Limosilactobacillus reuteri: one gene and its partner. The protein of the gene in region 1 binds, or shares a complex with, the protein of each later gene. Links are inferred from orthologs where the notes say so. Each region holds a gene or a part of one and is shown on either strand. Other genes may lie near its edges. The genes, in order: rplJ and rplK.

Evidence for each region.
Region 2: rplJ (region 1) and rplK share a complex: the UniProt entries of both Escherichia coli proteins name them as parts of the ribosomal stalk of the 50S ribosomal subunit. The link is inferred for Limosilactobacillus reuteri from one-to-one orthologs.

What each region holds. Positions count from the first base shown.
Region 1 is NZ_CP059275.1:1,074,312-1,087,067, reverse strand. What follows is about bases 4,195-7,193. They hold rplJ (50S ribosomal protein L10), read right to left. Parts: upstream 5,945-7,193; coding sequence 5,444-5,944; downstream 4,195-5,443. Other genes in these bases: HHK02_RS06305 (PadR family transcriptional regulator), read right to left, coding at 6,968-7,193; mscL (large-conductance mechanosensitive channel protein MscL), read right to left, coding at 6,596-6,967; HHK02_RS06315 (hypothetical protein), read right to left, coding at 6,311-6,595; rplL (50S ribosomal protein L7/L12), read right to left, coding at 5,945-6,310; wecB (non-hydrolyzing UDP-N-acetylglucosamine 2-epimerase), read right to left, coding at 4,322-5,443. Outside these bases: HHK02_RS06370 (glutamate--cysteine ligase), read right to left, coding at 1-552; HHK02_RS06365 (DUF3114 domain-containing protein), read right to left, coding at 553-1,572; HHK02_RS06360 (GNAT family N-acetyltransferase), read right to left, coding at 1,573-2,028; HHK02_RS06355 (Bax inhibitor-1/YccA family protein), read right to left, coding at 2,029-2,736; HHK02_RS06340 (hypothetical protein), read right to left, coding at 3,215-3,466; more of HHK02_RS06335, read right to left, coding at 3,467-4,194; more of HHK02_RS06305, read right to left, coding at 7,194-7,300; HHK02_RS06300 (DUF1700 domain-containing protein), read right to left, coding at 7,301-7,912; HHK02_RS06295 (DUF4097 family beta strand repeat-containing protein), read right to left, coding at 7,913-8,668; adhE (bifunctional acetaldehyde-CoA/alcohol dehydrogenase), read right to left, coding at 8,669-11,305; nrdF (class 1b ribonucleoside-diphosphate reductase subunit beta), read right to left, coding at 11,306-12,325; nrdE (class 1b ribonucleoside-diphosphate reductase subunit alpha), read right to left, coding at 12,326-12,756. UniProt on the Escherichia coli protein: Forms part of the ribosomal stalk, playing a central role in the interaction of the ribosome with GTP-bound translation factors. Protein L10 is also a translational repressor protein.
Region 2 is NZ_CP059275.1:1,235,609-1,238,608, forward strand. It holds rplK (50S ribosomal protein L11), read left to right. Parts: upstream 1-1,287; coding sequence 1,288-1,713; downstream 1,714-3,000. Other genes in the region: HHK02_RS07365 (aminotransferase-like domain-containing protein), read left to right, coding at 1-594; rplA (50S ribosomal protein L1), read left to right, coding at 595-1,287; nusG (transcription termination/antitermination protein NusG), read left to right, coding at 1,714-2,256; secE (preprotein translocase subunit SecE), read left to right, coding at 2,257-2,433; rpmG (50S ribosomal protein L33), read left to right, coding at 2,434-2,583. UniProt on the Escherichia coli protein: Forms part of the ribosomal stalk which helps the ribosome interact with GTP-bound translation factors.

The DNA of each region.
Region 1 (12,756 bases):
GTAAAGATGATTTTGAAAATCAATACGGTTTGGATACCGGTCCGCATAAAAGCGGTGATAAATCTCGTTGATTAATTCACCATCCAAACTAAAATTAACATGGACATCCCCTAAAATTTCTTGAACAATACCATATTTCTTCCCTAGATAATCATGAGTCTCTTGGTCCCATTTCTTAGTAAATGCAGTTTGTAAATATTCAAGGTCATGCTGATAAGTCGGTCCTGGCGCCATACTTAACGGCCATAATCGTTCATCACTCCGTAAATGTGAGATAACAATCTGCTCTAACATTTTTAGTTGCCGGACTGCATTTTTAGCTCCAACAACTGGACCCGTTTCAAAGTCCATCATGTCATCCGTATAGCCTGAGTTCAAATAAATATTATATTGCCGTGAACGCAGATTTTCAGGATATGGATAACGACTTGCCCGCCCATTGGTCAAAATTCGGTGCTTCTTTGCCTCTAAACCAAACTGTGAAGAAAAAAGTTTGGCATTTAATGACGGTTCTTTTAAAGCTACTTTAAGTTGATCATAATCGGTTCCCATTTATACCAATCTCCGCCACCAAGGAACATAAAAGTGCTGAAATGCTTTATTCTTAGCAAAGAAATGATTAATTCCGCTATTTTTACACTGATGTTCTTTTAATGAATTGACATAATCAGCATAAACTTCTATTCGCTGCGAATCTGGAACGCCCCGCCATGCGATAACATCCTGCATATTTTTTACTAAGTCAGCATAATTACCGCCATCATCATAATCAATAGGTGCCTGCCAATATTTTTTAGCAACCCTTCGAAGCTGACTATCGGTCGGTTGAGTAATATCAAGACGTTGATGAGTGTGACGATATTTACCAGTTACATAATACTCCCCATAGGGAATTCCATAGTTAAAAGATTCTGTATCAGCGATTTGCCGTAATTGATTGGTCGAATAATGCGTGGGGTCTGAATCAACTCTTCCTTGGTTATCAAAGCGATAAATATTCCATTGACTAACAAACTTTCCTGTTTCGATATCAACAATAAATTCAATCATTCGGGCTGGATTAGCATACCGACGATACGAATTACGAACTAATTGAACCTTCATATTAGAGGGGTAAGCAAATTTATGATGATAACGATTATGGTAATTAGCACCAGTTTTAAAGTCTAATTTAAAGTGATTATCGTGGGCATAGGAAAGCAATCGTTGAAAATCTGTCGCTTCTGGTGAAAGAGAGGGACGCTGATATTGGCGAATAAAAGTGATGTTTTGCCGATCAAGATAACTGCGAAATAAATGAATTTTGCGTCCTAACAAATCTGCTTTTAGCCCTTTCTTCCCTGAATAAGCCGTCACAACTAGATCACGAAAATAAGGATAGAAAAAACTGGTAGGGGCTAACTGAGGTGAAAATTGATATACAGTTGGTGAAAATTGAAGAAATCCATAGTTATCAATATAAGCTTGTAAATGGTGATTAATAATTAAATCAAGCTGTTCATGAGCGTTAAGACCGCTTTGTTTCAAGGTTCTTATATAATTAACGGAACCAATTTGATTTGCTTTTATCATTTATTTGTCATAAATATCATTTAACGGTTCATGAACCATCGTAATATGCTCGCGCTCGGCCTCCATAAAATGGTCACCCACAGATTCAAAACCATATTTTTTGTAAAAGTCCTCAACATAGGCTTGGGCATGAATAGTTATCTTAAAGTTGGGGAAATTCACTTTGATTCCACTTAATAAATGTTCAATAATCTTTCCACCTAAACCAATCCCGCGTGCTTGTGGAGCCACAACTACGCGACCAAAAGTTACAACATCATTCTGAATAAAATAACGTGCATAGGCAACTACTTCACCATTAGTAGTTGCAAAAACATGGTGCGCAAGTGGGTCACTATCATCCGGATCAGGATAGGAACTCTGTTGTTCTCCATTAAAAACTTGTACTCGTAACTTAAGAATGGCAAAAAGTTCATTAACTGTTAGTTCAGTAAATTGTTTATCAAACCATTGCATTCAACTTTCATTACTTGATCCAAAAATGTCTAAGAAACTAATAAAGAGATTAATAAAATCAAGGTAAAGCTGTAATGCACCAAGGACAGCTAGCCCATTGGATGATACTTGACCATTACACTCGGTATAGATATTTTTCATTCGTTGTGCATCCCAAGCTGTTAATGCCGTAAAAATGATTACCGCAACGATTGAAAGCAGATAATTAATTATTGGACTTTGCACAAAAAAGTTAACCAGCATGGCGATAATCAAGCCGATTAAGGCCGCACTGGCATAAGAACCAAGTCGCGTAAAATCACGGTGAGAAAAAGTACCAATAATCGCCATTGTTAAGAATACACCCGCTGAGGAAACGAAGGCTGTTGCAATATAAGTACCAGCATAAGCGCCTGCGATAAAAGCAAAGGTAATTCCGTAGACTATCGCTGTTAAAATTAATAGGAACAGACAAAGACCAGGACTACGAGTAGCATTAAAATTAATCCCAAACGTTAGGATAATTGGCAAGAGGATAATTAACCACATTCCCCAGCGGTTATTGACCATAAAAGCAGTAAATTGCTGAGCGAAAACAGTCATTACGAGCCAAGCGGTTAAGGCAGAAAGCAATACTGCCAGGGTCATTAAACCATACATTTTTGTTAAAAACTTATTTAAGTCGGTAATATCAACAACGTTTCGACGATTAGGTGAAAAATTATCCATCTATCGGATAGCTAATCCTTTTTGCAAGATGACTTGTGCAGCGTTAATATCACGATCTAAATGTTTACCACAGTTTGGACAATCCCACTCACGTACCGCTTGAACTACTCCCACTTAGCTAAACCTACGGTTTAATGCTTGAAGTGGGAGATTCTGGAAACATCGCATACTTACCCTACCGATTCTGAACGAACCTTCAAGCAGAGGTTACGACTATTAGCCAAGGCTCGTCCCGAGCCTAACTTTATCTATCGGATAGCTAATCCTTTTTGCAAGATGACTTGTGCAGCGTTAATATCACGATCTAAATGTTTACCACAGTTTGGACAATCCCACTCACGTACCGCACATTCGTCAATGGATATCTATCGTAAGGCCTTCTACCAAGAGATATCACAGCTCCATCAACCAATAATCAATTGGTCAGTATTATTTATTTGAGTCCAGTGGCTAACTTATTCTTGAAATTTAGGAAATACTAGCATCTTTCAAATTGCTTAAATCGCAACAAACATTTGATTGTTCGTTGAATAACTGCTGCCTCATTAAAACATGGAACAATAACACAATATTGTAAATTGTAGTCAATTTTAGCTGGTTGTTGGTTTCCCGCGAAGTGATGAAAGTCCCGAGGATCCGAAATCATCCGAAATAGCAGACTAATCAATGAATAAACTAAAAATATAAACAGCGCGATCCCCCAAATAAGCGTAAAAATTATAATTATCATTTATAATACTAAAAATAAGATAACATACATATAGGAAATTCCAAGCGGTAATAAGGCCAATTGGTGCTTTTTTAAAGGAGGTTCATGATAGGCGGCTAAATCATGGTAGTAAAATATCCCAAATATTATTCTCCAAAATAACGAAAAGACTACCAAGCCGGCCATCACAGTCATAAGAGTCAAGTGGCCATAAAGATTGTGCCAATGAGTAAAGGCAATCGTCGTTAAAATAATAATCGCAACATCCGCCAGAAAATTGAGCCATGGTTGAAGCAGGAAATAATATATACCAAGTTTCTGTGTCCTGCTTAAAATGCAGCTTTTAATAATCTCGGGAAGATACTTAAGACAATTTAAATCGCCTTGTACCCACCGGCTTCGTTGACGAATAAACCCTTTAGGAGACGTTAACGCTTCCTGGTAAACGTATGTATCTGTCATATAATCAATATACAATTTTTTCAGCATCATTTTTATCGTTAATTCGTAGTCATCTAATAGTGCATCGCCCCATGGATGCGCACCGATTTTATCAATAATTGGTTTGAATCGAAAGAACTGGCTATTCCCACTTAAACCAACTGTTTTAGTATACATTCGCATAATTTGGGTCATATGGTTAATACTAAAAAACTCAATATCTTGTAAAATCTGCAGCCAATTTTTAAAGTGTGGATACATTTTAACTCGCATCTGAGTAATATTCGTTCTTGGCGAAGAAAAATAGGCATTTAATCGCTGCAGAGCATTGTCAGCTAATTGAGCATCCGCATCCACTACGCCAATAATAACCTTTTCAAAAGGAACCCGCTGTCGGATAGTGATCTGACAAATATAATCTAGGGCAAAATTCAATTATAATTCTTTTTGAGTTGCTGCCCATTTAGCAATAGCATCTATAATTCGTTCGCTTGCATGCCCATCCCCATAAGGATTCTGTGCCTCACTCATCTTATTATATTCTTCAGGACTATTTAATAGGGACGATAACTCTTTCATTACATTATTAAGTTGCGTACCGATTAACTTAAGAGTTCCAGCAGTTACTCCTTCCGGCCGCTCTGTAGTATCACGCAAAACTAGAACTGGTTTATGAAGTGCTGGTGCTTCCTCTTGAACCCCACCCGAATCACTCATCACAAGTAAAGACTTACTCATAATATTATGAAAATCAACAACATCTAATGGGGAAATCAAATGAAAATGATTATCGTTTCCAAAAATTTTATTAGCAACCGCTTGAACTTTAGGATTCAGATGAACCGGGTAAATAACGTCAATATCATCCCGTTGATCCACAATCTCTTGAATCGCCTTAAAAGTTTCTTCCATCGGTTTACCCCAATTTTCTCGCCGATGCATGGTAAGTAAAATAACCTTCTTGTCGGGATCAATTTCGTCTAATACTTGGTGATGATACGAATGGTCAATTGTATACCGCAAAGCATCGATGGCAGTATTTCCCGTCACTATAATCCCATGCTGATGATTTCCCATTTTGAGATTGTTAGCACTTGTTTGGGTGGGAGCAAAATATAAATCAGCAAGATCATCAATCATTTGCCGGTTCATCTCTTCTGGATAAGGCGAATATTTATCCCAGGTTCGCAAACCAGCTTCGACATGACCAATAGCAACCCGATTATAAAAGGCAACCAAAGCTGATGCGTAGGCTGAACTAGTATCGCCATGAACTAGCACAATATCTGGTTGCTCTTTTTGAATAATCGGTTCAAGCTTCGTCATCGTTTCAATTGTAATTTCCGTTAATGTTTGTCCAGGACGCATTATTTTCAAATCATAATCAGGGGTTATTTGAAAAACAGCTAAAACCTGTTGAAGCATCTCAGCATGCTGACCTGTCGAAACCACTACTGATGAAAAGCGATCATCCTGCTCCAAGGCCTTGACTACTGGCCCCATTTTGATTCCCTCTGGACGAGTTCCAAATACCGTCATTACTTTAATCTTTCTCATTTATGCGGCTTTGTCTTCCTTGTCGGCAATAGCCTTGACTGCGCGAGCAATCTTCCGCATTGGATCTTGCAATGCAGATGCAAGCATTGACAACAGTTCTTCGCGACCTGGCATATTTGCGTATTCGTTGATTTCGTCAAGAGTCTTAACACTCTTTTCGATGAAACCACCCTTGATTTCAAGAGCGTCGTGGTCATCAGCGAACTTCTTCAAGATCTTAGCTGGAGCAATTGGGTCTTCGTCAGAGAAGGCAACAGCAGTTGGTCCAACAAAAGTAGAACGAAGATCTTCGTAGTCAGTACCTTCAACAGCACGATCAAGAATCTTGTTCTTGATAACTGACATTTGGATACCAGCATCACGAAGTTGCTTACGTAAGTCAGTAACTTCCGCAACAGTTAAACCACGGTAATCTACAACGATAGCACTTTGAGCTGCGTTAAGCATATCAGTAGTTTGCTTAACGATTTCAGCTTTCTTAGCAATAGCTGCTTCACTCATCTACTTAAGGGTAACAGTAGCACCGGCGGCTTCAAGCTTTTCCTTGATGTCGTTAGCTTCGTCTTCCTTAACGTCTTCCTTGATAGCTGATGGAGCACCATCAACAAGGTCCTTAGCGTCCTTAAGACCAAGACCAGTAATGTCCTTAACAGCCTTAATAACCTTAACCTTAGCTGAACCTGGTTCAGTTAATTCTACAGTGAAGCTGTCCTTAGCAGCAGCGTCGCCACCAGCAGCACCTGCAACTGCAACTGGAGCAGCAGCAGAAACGTCGAATTCTTCTTCGATAGCCTTAACTAAGTCGTTAAGGTCAGAGATTGATGCTTCCTTTAATGAAGCAATGATAGCATCCTTATCAAAAGCCATCTACTTTGCAGGATGAGTAGTACTATCATTGCTTGTGCGGTAACCAAAGTAGAATTGAATAGCAGCAATAGCGATGTTAACCCAGTTCATAGCAATAAACCAACCGTTAATTGCGCTTGCATCATGAGATACACCATAATAAACCCAAAAACCGATAACAATTGCACAAATATTGATCCAAGCGAAAGTCTTTTGTAGAATTTGATTATTAAGTTGGAACCACATCCAAATGACATTAATGACAAAACAAATTGCCAAGATCCAAAAAATAACATTAAATAACATTTAATCTTTATTCTTTTTCAGAAGTTCAGTAATTTCTTTGAGGTACATAACTTCTTCGCTAGGAGTATCTTTTTTGTTATCTTCTTTTTTGCGGAATGTATTGATTGCTTTTACCATTAAGAAAACAACAAAGGAGATAATCAGGAAGTTAATGACTGCATTTAGGAAACTTCCGTATTTAAACTGAGCATCGCCGACCGTCAAAACAAGATTAGATAGGTCAATTCGACCAATGAATAAACCAATAAGGGGGTTAATAAGGTTATTAACTAATGATTTTACGATTGAGGTAAAAGCTGCACCAACAATTATCCCAACTGCCATGTCAATAACGTTACCACGAGCAATGAATGTTTTGAATTCTTTTAACATTCATTCATCTTTATCTTCTCCCTCACCTAACCCATAAAAAATACCATCTAAACTATTTTTATAATCAGTCCATAACTTACGAATACGTTGTAAATGCTCCTTGCCGGCTTCCGTAATTTGATAATAACGGCGATTTCGCCCCTGGTAAGGCTGATCATAAGTTATTAAATAACCGTCTTTTTTTAACCGGCGTAAAACGGGATACATTGTTGATTCGGAAATGGTAATAGCTGATTGCATTCGCTGAGTTAAGGCATACCCATAGTAATCTTTGTGTTCAAGAATTGCTAAGACCATCCCATCGAGTAAGTCAGCTGTAATTTGAATCTTCATTTACTTTTTCCTCCTTGCCTGCACTTTTGCATAAATGAACTTAGCAAAGTTCGCAATCCCTTGAACAATAACTCTGATTAACCAGTAAATTAAAGGTAAACAAACAAGGAATAAGCCGATCAGTGTCAATCCTAAGCCAAAATAAAATAGTCCGCTAAACAGGTTTGTTGCAATTAAACCAATTCCAATATAAATAGATACGATCGCTATGGCAGCAACCCCAAAAATTAAAGCAACTATTCCAACAATCAAACTTAAGGCGACTCCCCCTGCTGCCAACAATAGTGCCAATACGGCAATTCCTAGCCCAAACGTTATTGGGGAAGTAATAATTGCTACTAGCACCCACCAAAAGACACGCCAACTAGAATGAGGCGAAGCAGGGTGTCCTTCTTTGATCGACTCATTATTAGCTTTAATGGAATAATCGGCTAATATCTTATGACTTAACTGTCGTGGCGTTCCTAACCTTTCTTCAATCGCTGTTCGGGTCTCCAGCCCAGCATCGGCAATATATTCATCATAAAATTCTAAGGCATCATTTCGTTCCTCATCAGTTAATTGTCTTAAATATATTGATAAATCATTAATGTATTTTTGACGTTCATTCATTTAATTCACTTCATTATCACCAGATTGCGTTATCAAGCGGAGCACATTTTCTGCATCATCATTCTGATGTAAGGGTTCTTCACCCTTATCTTCACCATTAAGTTCATTATCACCTGCATCAGTCTTTAGGAAGTAGCCATCAACAGTTGTGTTTGTGACCGTATTATCACCAGATTGATTATTAACAGTATATTGTCCTTGAACTGTTAAATCATGTCCTGTGAAGTTACCTGACGAGAGTTTTGTACTTCCTCCACGTAATGTAACTTGACGGTATTCAACCTCGCCTGCATCACTGTTAACATCAATATTGTCCATTTTAACTTGAGAAACTGTTAGATCACCACTCTCTAAATGAATACGACCAGCTATGGCTTGATCATGTGGGATAGTCACAATGATTAAATCTTGGTGGGGCTGATAATCATTAAAGTTAAAGACAAGCGGAAAGCCACCAGTTTGGCGAATTGAAGCAACGTTATTATGAACAGTTACGGCCGGAGAATGCTTGCTTATACCAGAATAAGTAATTTGATATTTTTTGCCTTCACGAACTATTACATTAGCTGTCGATGCTGAGATATCAATCCGTTCAAAAGCTTTATTAGTACTTATTGTTTTAGTGTGAGAATGAAAAATTGCTGGACGATTGTTCTCAAAATAAACAGCCTTGTTACCATTATTAAAGAAGCCTATTCCGAGGAGGATTACTCCTAAGATTAAAACAATTACTCCCACCTTAAATACTTTTTTCATTTATTTTTCTTCAACGCCAGTACCATCGTAGCAACGTTCAAGTAATTCCTTGAGTTGGCTAACAAGTGGTTCAACTGGGTTAGTAGTAGTACATTGATCTTCGTAAGCTAAGCGAGCAAGATCGTCAACTACTTTATCAAATTCTTCACGTGTAACGCCATTGTCCTTAAGACTAAGCTTAACACCACATTCGTGAGCAAGTTCGATAACTTTCTTAGCATATGCTTCAGCTAATTCTTCATCAGTGTTGCCTTTCAAACCAATGAACCGTGCAATGTCAGCGTAGTCCTTAGTTGCATGGTAAGTCTCATAGTGAGGCCAGAGAGCAAGCTTTTGTGGACGTTTTGCGTTAAAGCGAATTACTTGTGGCATTGCAATAGCGATAAGCAAACCGTGAGGAAGACCGAATGCTCCACCCATCTTGTGGGCAAGAGAGTGGTTAATTCCTAAGAAGGCTTGACCAAATGCCATACCGGCCATTGTTGAGAAGTCGTGCATCTTACGACGAGCTAACTTGTCACCTTGAACTGACTTAGGAAGGTTTTCCATAACACCCTTGATGGTTTGTAGTGACCAACCACGAGTGTAATCAGTTGCCATAACAGAAACATATGATTCAGTAGCGTGACATAAAACATCTAGTCCAGTCCATGCAGTAGTTTTTGCTGGGACAGTTTCAACGAATTGTGAGTCAACAATCGCAATGTTTGGAGTTAAGGCGTAGTCAGCAAGTGGGTACTTAACATGAGTTTCTGAATCGGTAATAACCGCAAATGGAGTAACCTCTGAACCAGTACCTGATGTAGTAGGAATCCCAATAAGTTGAGACTTAGTAGGCTTCTTGATTTGGTAAGCACGCTTCCGAATATCAAGATACTTTTGCATAACCCCATACCATGAAGTTTCTGGGTGCTCATAGAACATCCACATAGCCTTGGCAGCATCCATTGGTGAACCACCACCAAGAGCAATAATTGTATCAGGTTTGAAGTCGTTCATCATGGCAACACCTTTTTCAACAGTGTTTGTTGATGGATCTTCTTCAACGTCATCAAATACTAAGAAAGCAGTGTTGTTTTGACGTTGACGCAATTGATCGATAACACGTTGAACGTAACCACGCTTGCTCATTCCAGGACCAGTAACGATAAATGCTCGGTTAATGTTTGGAATATCTTGCAATTCTTTTAGTGAGTTGCGTTGAAAGTATACTTTTGGGGGAATCTTAACCCATTGACGGTTTTCACGCCGCTTTGCAATTGTTTTGATGTTTAAGAGATCCCAATCAGTAACGTTGTGAGAAATTGAGTTACCACCGTATGAACCGGTACCTAAAGTAAGTGATGGTGTCATGTTGTTGTAAATGTTACCAATACCACCGATACCAGATGGAGAGTTAACAATGATCCGTGAAGCACGCATTTCAAGACCGTACTTAGTTGCTAAATCATCATCAAGGGTATGAATAGCAGCAGTGTGACCTTCACCACCATAGTGTAATAATTGAGCACAAATATCAAAGGCATTTTCATGTGAAGTAGCCTTGTACATTGTTAATACTGGTGAAAGCTTTTCAGCTGAAAGTGGGTACTTGTCACCAACCCCTTCATATTCAGCGATGATAACCTTAGTGTTTTCAGGAACTTTAATTCCACACATATTAGCGATGGCGTTAGCTGAACGACCAGCAATTGGTCCACGAACTTGGTGACGCTTAGGATCAATGAAGCCTTCAGTGAACTTATCAATTTCATTTGGCTTCAAGAAGTAACAGTTCCATTTTTGGAATTCTTCTTTTACCTTGTCGTAGATTTCTTCATCAACAACAACTGAGTTTTCAGTAGCACAGATCATTCCGTTATCAAAAGTCTTAGAAAGAACGATATCGTAAACAGAACGTTCAATATTAGCAGTCTTTTCAATGTAAGCTGGACCGTTACCAGGACCAACACCAAGAGCAGGGTTACCTGAACTGTAGGCAGCCTTAACTAATGAAGGACCACCAGTTGCTAAAATAGTAGCAGTCTTAGGGTGTTGTAACAATGCACTTGTATTTTCGCGGCTACTTTCAGGAAGCCACTGAATCATGTTCTTTGGTGCACCGGCCTTTTCCGCAGCTTCTTGTAAAATCTTAGCTGTTTTAATGGAAGATTTCATGGCTTGACGGTGGAATGAGAAGATAATTGTATTCCGCGTCTTAGCACTAATGATTGATTTGAAGATCGTTGTTGAAGTAGGGTTAGTAACTGGAACGATACCTGCAATAATACCAAGCGGATCAGCAATAGTGATGGTTTGGTTTTCATCGTTGTCTTCGATGATTCCGACAGTCTTATCATGACGGATGTTGTTCCAAATGTATTCACTTGCGTAGATGTTCTTGATAGCCTTATCTTCGGCAACCCCACGACCAGTTTCTTCAGCTGCATCAATAGCTAAGTCCATGTGGTGTTCTTCAGCAGCTAAGGCCATGGCTTGACAAATTTTATCAACTTGTTCTTGTGAGTAGTAACGTAATTGTTCAAAAGCTGCTTCACTTTTGGCAATTATGTCATTAACTAATTTTTGCGCATTTTGCTTTTTTTCTTCTTCAGTTAATACGTTTTTTTCAACTTGTTTTTTGTTGTTAGCAGGCATTTAATCGCGGGCATTAATGTCTTTTCCCGCGTTTGGATCTTTAACGTCATAATCACTATCATTCATTGCTTCAACGGCACCCATGCGATACCCATTGCCGACTTGGCTAAAAAAATCATGGTTAGAAGTTGAAGTAGAAATTCCATTCATAACAACTGGGTTAACATCAGAAGCGGTATCAGGGAATAGTGGATCTTGACCAAGATTCATCAATGCCTTATTAGCGTTGTAACGGATGAAGGTTAAAACATCATCTGTCCAACCAACTTGATCATAAAGAAGATGAGTGTATTTTTCTTCATTATCGTATAGTTCATAAAGGAAATTGTACATCCAATCTTTCATATCTTGTTGTTGCTTTTCTGTTCGATCACGTAAGCCGACTTGGAACTTGTATCCAATATATGTCCCGTGAACTGATTCGTCCCGTAAAATTAGCTTGATAATTTCAGCCACGTTATTTAATTTATTGTGGCCAAGGTAATAAAGGGGAGTGTAGAAACCAGAATAGAATAAGAAAGTTTCAAGGAAAACATTGGCTACTTTCTTTTTGAGCGGATCTTGACTTGGATCAAGGTACATATTTGCAATTTTGACAGCTTTATTTTGCAAATATTCTTCTGTATCGGACCATTCAAAGATTTCTTTGATTTGGTCTGGGGTATTAAGAGTAGAGAAAATAGTTGAGTAACTCTTAGCATGAACTGATTCCATAAATTGGATATTATTAAGAACTGCTGTTTCATGAGGAGTTTTAACATCTTCTTTAAGGGCAGTTAATCCTGCTTCTGATTGAACAGTATCAAGAAGGGTTAAACCACCAAAAACATGTCCGACAGTCCATTGATGATCGTCATCTAATTCACGCCAATCATCCATATCATTGGCAACTGGGATCCGCGTATCAAGCCAGAACTGTTCTGTTAGCTTTTCCCATGTAGCTTTATCGATCATGTCGGAAACTTCATTCCAATTAATTGCTTTATATTGATTTACAGGTTTAAATTCTTCCAGTTTCATTTAGATAACACAGCTTTCACATTGGTTTGCACCAATTTCATCGCTATCGTCAGTAAACGTTCGAATGTAGTAAATTGACTTAATACCACGTTTATAGGCATAGTGCCGTAAGATGTTTAAATCACGAGTCGTCATTTTATCTGTTCGTCCATTTTTCCATTCGTAAAGGCCTGCTGGGATTGTTGACCGCATAAAGAGGGTCATTGAAAGAGACTGATCGATGTGCTGTTGTGCAGCGGCGTAAGTGTCAATAACCTTTCGCATGTCCATATCGTAAGCTGAACGATAGTAAGGCATCGTGTCGTTTGAAAGATATGGGGCAGGGTAATAAATTTTACCGATCATCTTTTCTTGACGCTCTTCAACACGATTAATGATTGGATGTAGACTAGCAGTCGAATCGTTAATGTAGGAAGTTGAACCGTTTGGCG
Region 2 (3,000 bases), 160 kb from region 1 along the record:
TATGTACTAGAAGATAATCCATATGGTGAAATTCGTTTTGCTGGCCAACATGTACCAGCAGTTAAGTCATTTGATAAATCGGGTCATGTCCTTTACATGAGTACATTTTCAAAGACATTAGCACCAGGATTTCGTTTAGGATGGTTGGTTGCTGATGAAGATGTGGTTAATAAATTAACGGTCCTTAAGCAATCAGCTGACCTCCATACAGATAATTTAGCTCAATTCGCGGTTGCCCAATTCTTTGCTGACAACGATGTGGATGCCCACGTTAAAGAAATTAGTGATTTATATGGCAAACGTAAAGATTTAATGCTTGAGGGAATTAAAAAGTACTTCCCAGAAGGAGTTAAATATACGAATCCTGAAGGCGGTATGTTCTTATGGGTAGAAGTTCCTGGCGTTGACGATACAGTAGAGTTATTTAAGGAATGCCTTGAACATGATGTAGCCTTTGTTCCAGGCGATCCGTTCTTTGCTGGTGAAGCTCAACCTGGTGCTTTCCGCTTGAACTATTCAAATATGAAAGAAGACCAGATTGAAGTTGGTTTAAAACGTTTAGGAGCGGCCTTAACAGCTGCAGTTAATAAGTAAATGGCTAAAAAACGTGGTAAGAAGTACCAAGACGCGCTCAAGAAAGTTGACAGCAAGAAAGAATACGCTGTTAAAGACGCTGTCCAATTAGTAAAAGATATTGCCTACGCTAACTTCGACTCTACTATCGAAGTAGCATTTAACTTAAACGTTGACACAAAGCAAGCTGACCAACAATTACGTGGTGCCGTTGTTTTACCAAATGGTACTGGTAAGGATCAAACAGTTATTGTTTTCGCTAATGGTGAAAATGCTAAGGCTGCTCAAGAAGCTGGTGCTGACTTTGTTGGCGACGATGATTTAGTAGAAAAGATTCAAGACGGTTGGCTTGACTTTGATGTTGCAATTGCAACACCAGACATGATGCCTAAAGTAGGTCGTTTAGGACGTGTCCTCGGACCTAAGGGCTTAATGCCAAACCCTAAGACTGGTACTGTTACGATGGACGTAGCCAAGGCTGTTTCTGATGCCAAGGCTGGTCAAGTAACTTACCGGACTGACCGTGATGGTAACGTTGCTGTACCATTCGGTAAGGTTTCATTTGATACTGACAAGTTAGTTGAAAACTTGGCTACTTTAGAAGATATTGTGGCTAAGGCTCGTCCAGCTTCAGTACGTGGAACATACATCAAGCACGCTTCCATTTCTTCAACATTTGGACCAAGTGTTACGCTTGATTTAACCACATTTTAAGTGGCAAAGAAAGTAGCTAACATTGTCAAGTTGCAAATTCCTGCCGGTGCCGCTACACCAGCTCCACCAGTAGGTCCTGCACTTGGACAAGCAGGTATTAACATTATGGGCTTCACTAAGGAATTCAACGCACGGACTGCAGACCAAAAGGGTATGTTGATCCCAGTTGTAATTACTGTATATGAGGACCGTTCATTCGACTTCATTACTAAGACGCCACCTGCTGCTGTCTTACTAAAGAAGGCCGCTGGTGTTGAACATGGTTCCGGTGAACCTAACACAAACAAGGTTGCTTCAGTAACGAAGGACCAAGTTAAGGAAATCGCTGAAACTAAGATGCAAGATCTAAACGCAGCTGACGTAGAAGCAGCTATGCGCATGATTGAAGGTACTGCTCGTAGCATGGGCTTCACTGTTGAAGACTAAGTGGAATCACATGAAAAACGTTGGTATGTGCTCCATACCTACTCTGGTTATGAAAACCGGGTTAAAAGTAACTTGGAATCACGGGCTCAATCAATGGGAATGGAAGACTACATTTTTCGCGTAGTTGTTCCTGAAGAAGAAGTTCGCCAGGTTAAGGACGGTCAAGCAAAAGAAACAATTGAAAAGACATTCCCAGGCTATGTTTTGGTTGAAATGGTAATGACTGACCAAGCTTGGTACATTGCTCGTAATACTCCCGGCGTAACTGGTTTCTTAGGATCTCACGGTGGTGGTTCCAAACCAACCCCATTGCTTCCTGAAGAAGTTGATCGGATTATGAAACGGATGGGAACCGAAACAACTGTTAGTGACATTGATGTTAAGGAAGGCGATACTGTAAAAGTTATTGCGGGATCCTTTGCAAATATGACTGCCAAGGTTGTAGAAGTTGATCACGAAAAGCAAAAGATTAAGGCGACTGTTGAAATGTTCGGTCGTGAAACGGCTGCTGAATTAGGCTTTGATCAGATTGATACATTTTAGATGCACTTAATTCGATTTATTAAGAGTGTTAACCACGAAATGAAGCTAGTTGTATGGCCAACAGCTAAAGAGAATCGTCGTGATACGACTATTGTTGTTTCATTGACTCTGTTCTTCGTACTATTCTTTGCTCTGTTTGATTGGTTAATTCAATTAATGATGAAACTCTTTGTTTAAATGTCCCAGAAAAAAGTAGCATTGGAATGTACAAAGTGCGGTGCGCGTAATTATACGATTACCGCTAACCCTCAACGACAAGAACGATTAGAATTACGTAAGTTCTGTAAACATTGCGGTGAGTATACTATTCATCGTGAAAGCAGATAGATGAAAAATGAGAATACGGATTTTATTATTGGCCGACATCCAGCTGTGATGGCACTAAAATCTGACCAAGAGATCAATAAAGTTTTTATTCAGTCGGGGTTAAAGGCCGATGCTATTTCCCAGATTGTTAAATTAGCGAAGGAACGCCACTTAGTAGTATCGAATGTTCCTAAGAATAAATTGGACTTGATGACTGACCGACAAAATCACCAGGGGGTTGTGTTAGCTGTAGCAGCATACCAATATGCAACTATTGATGACCTCTTTGATAACGCGGCTAAGCATGACGAAGATCCATTTTTCCTTATTCTTGATGAACTAGAGGATCCGCATAATTTAGGTTCAATCATGCGAACTGCTGATGCCGCTGGTGTTCATGGTATTATTATTCCACGCCGGCGAGCAGTAGGATTAACT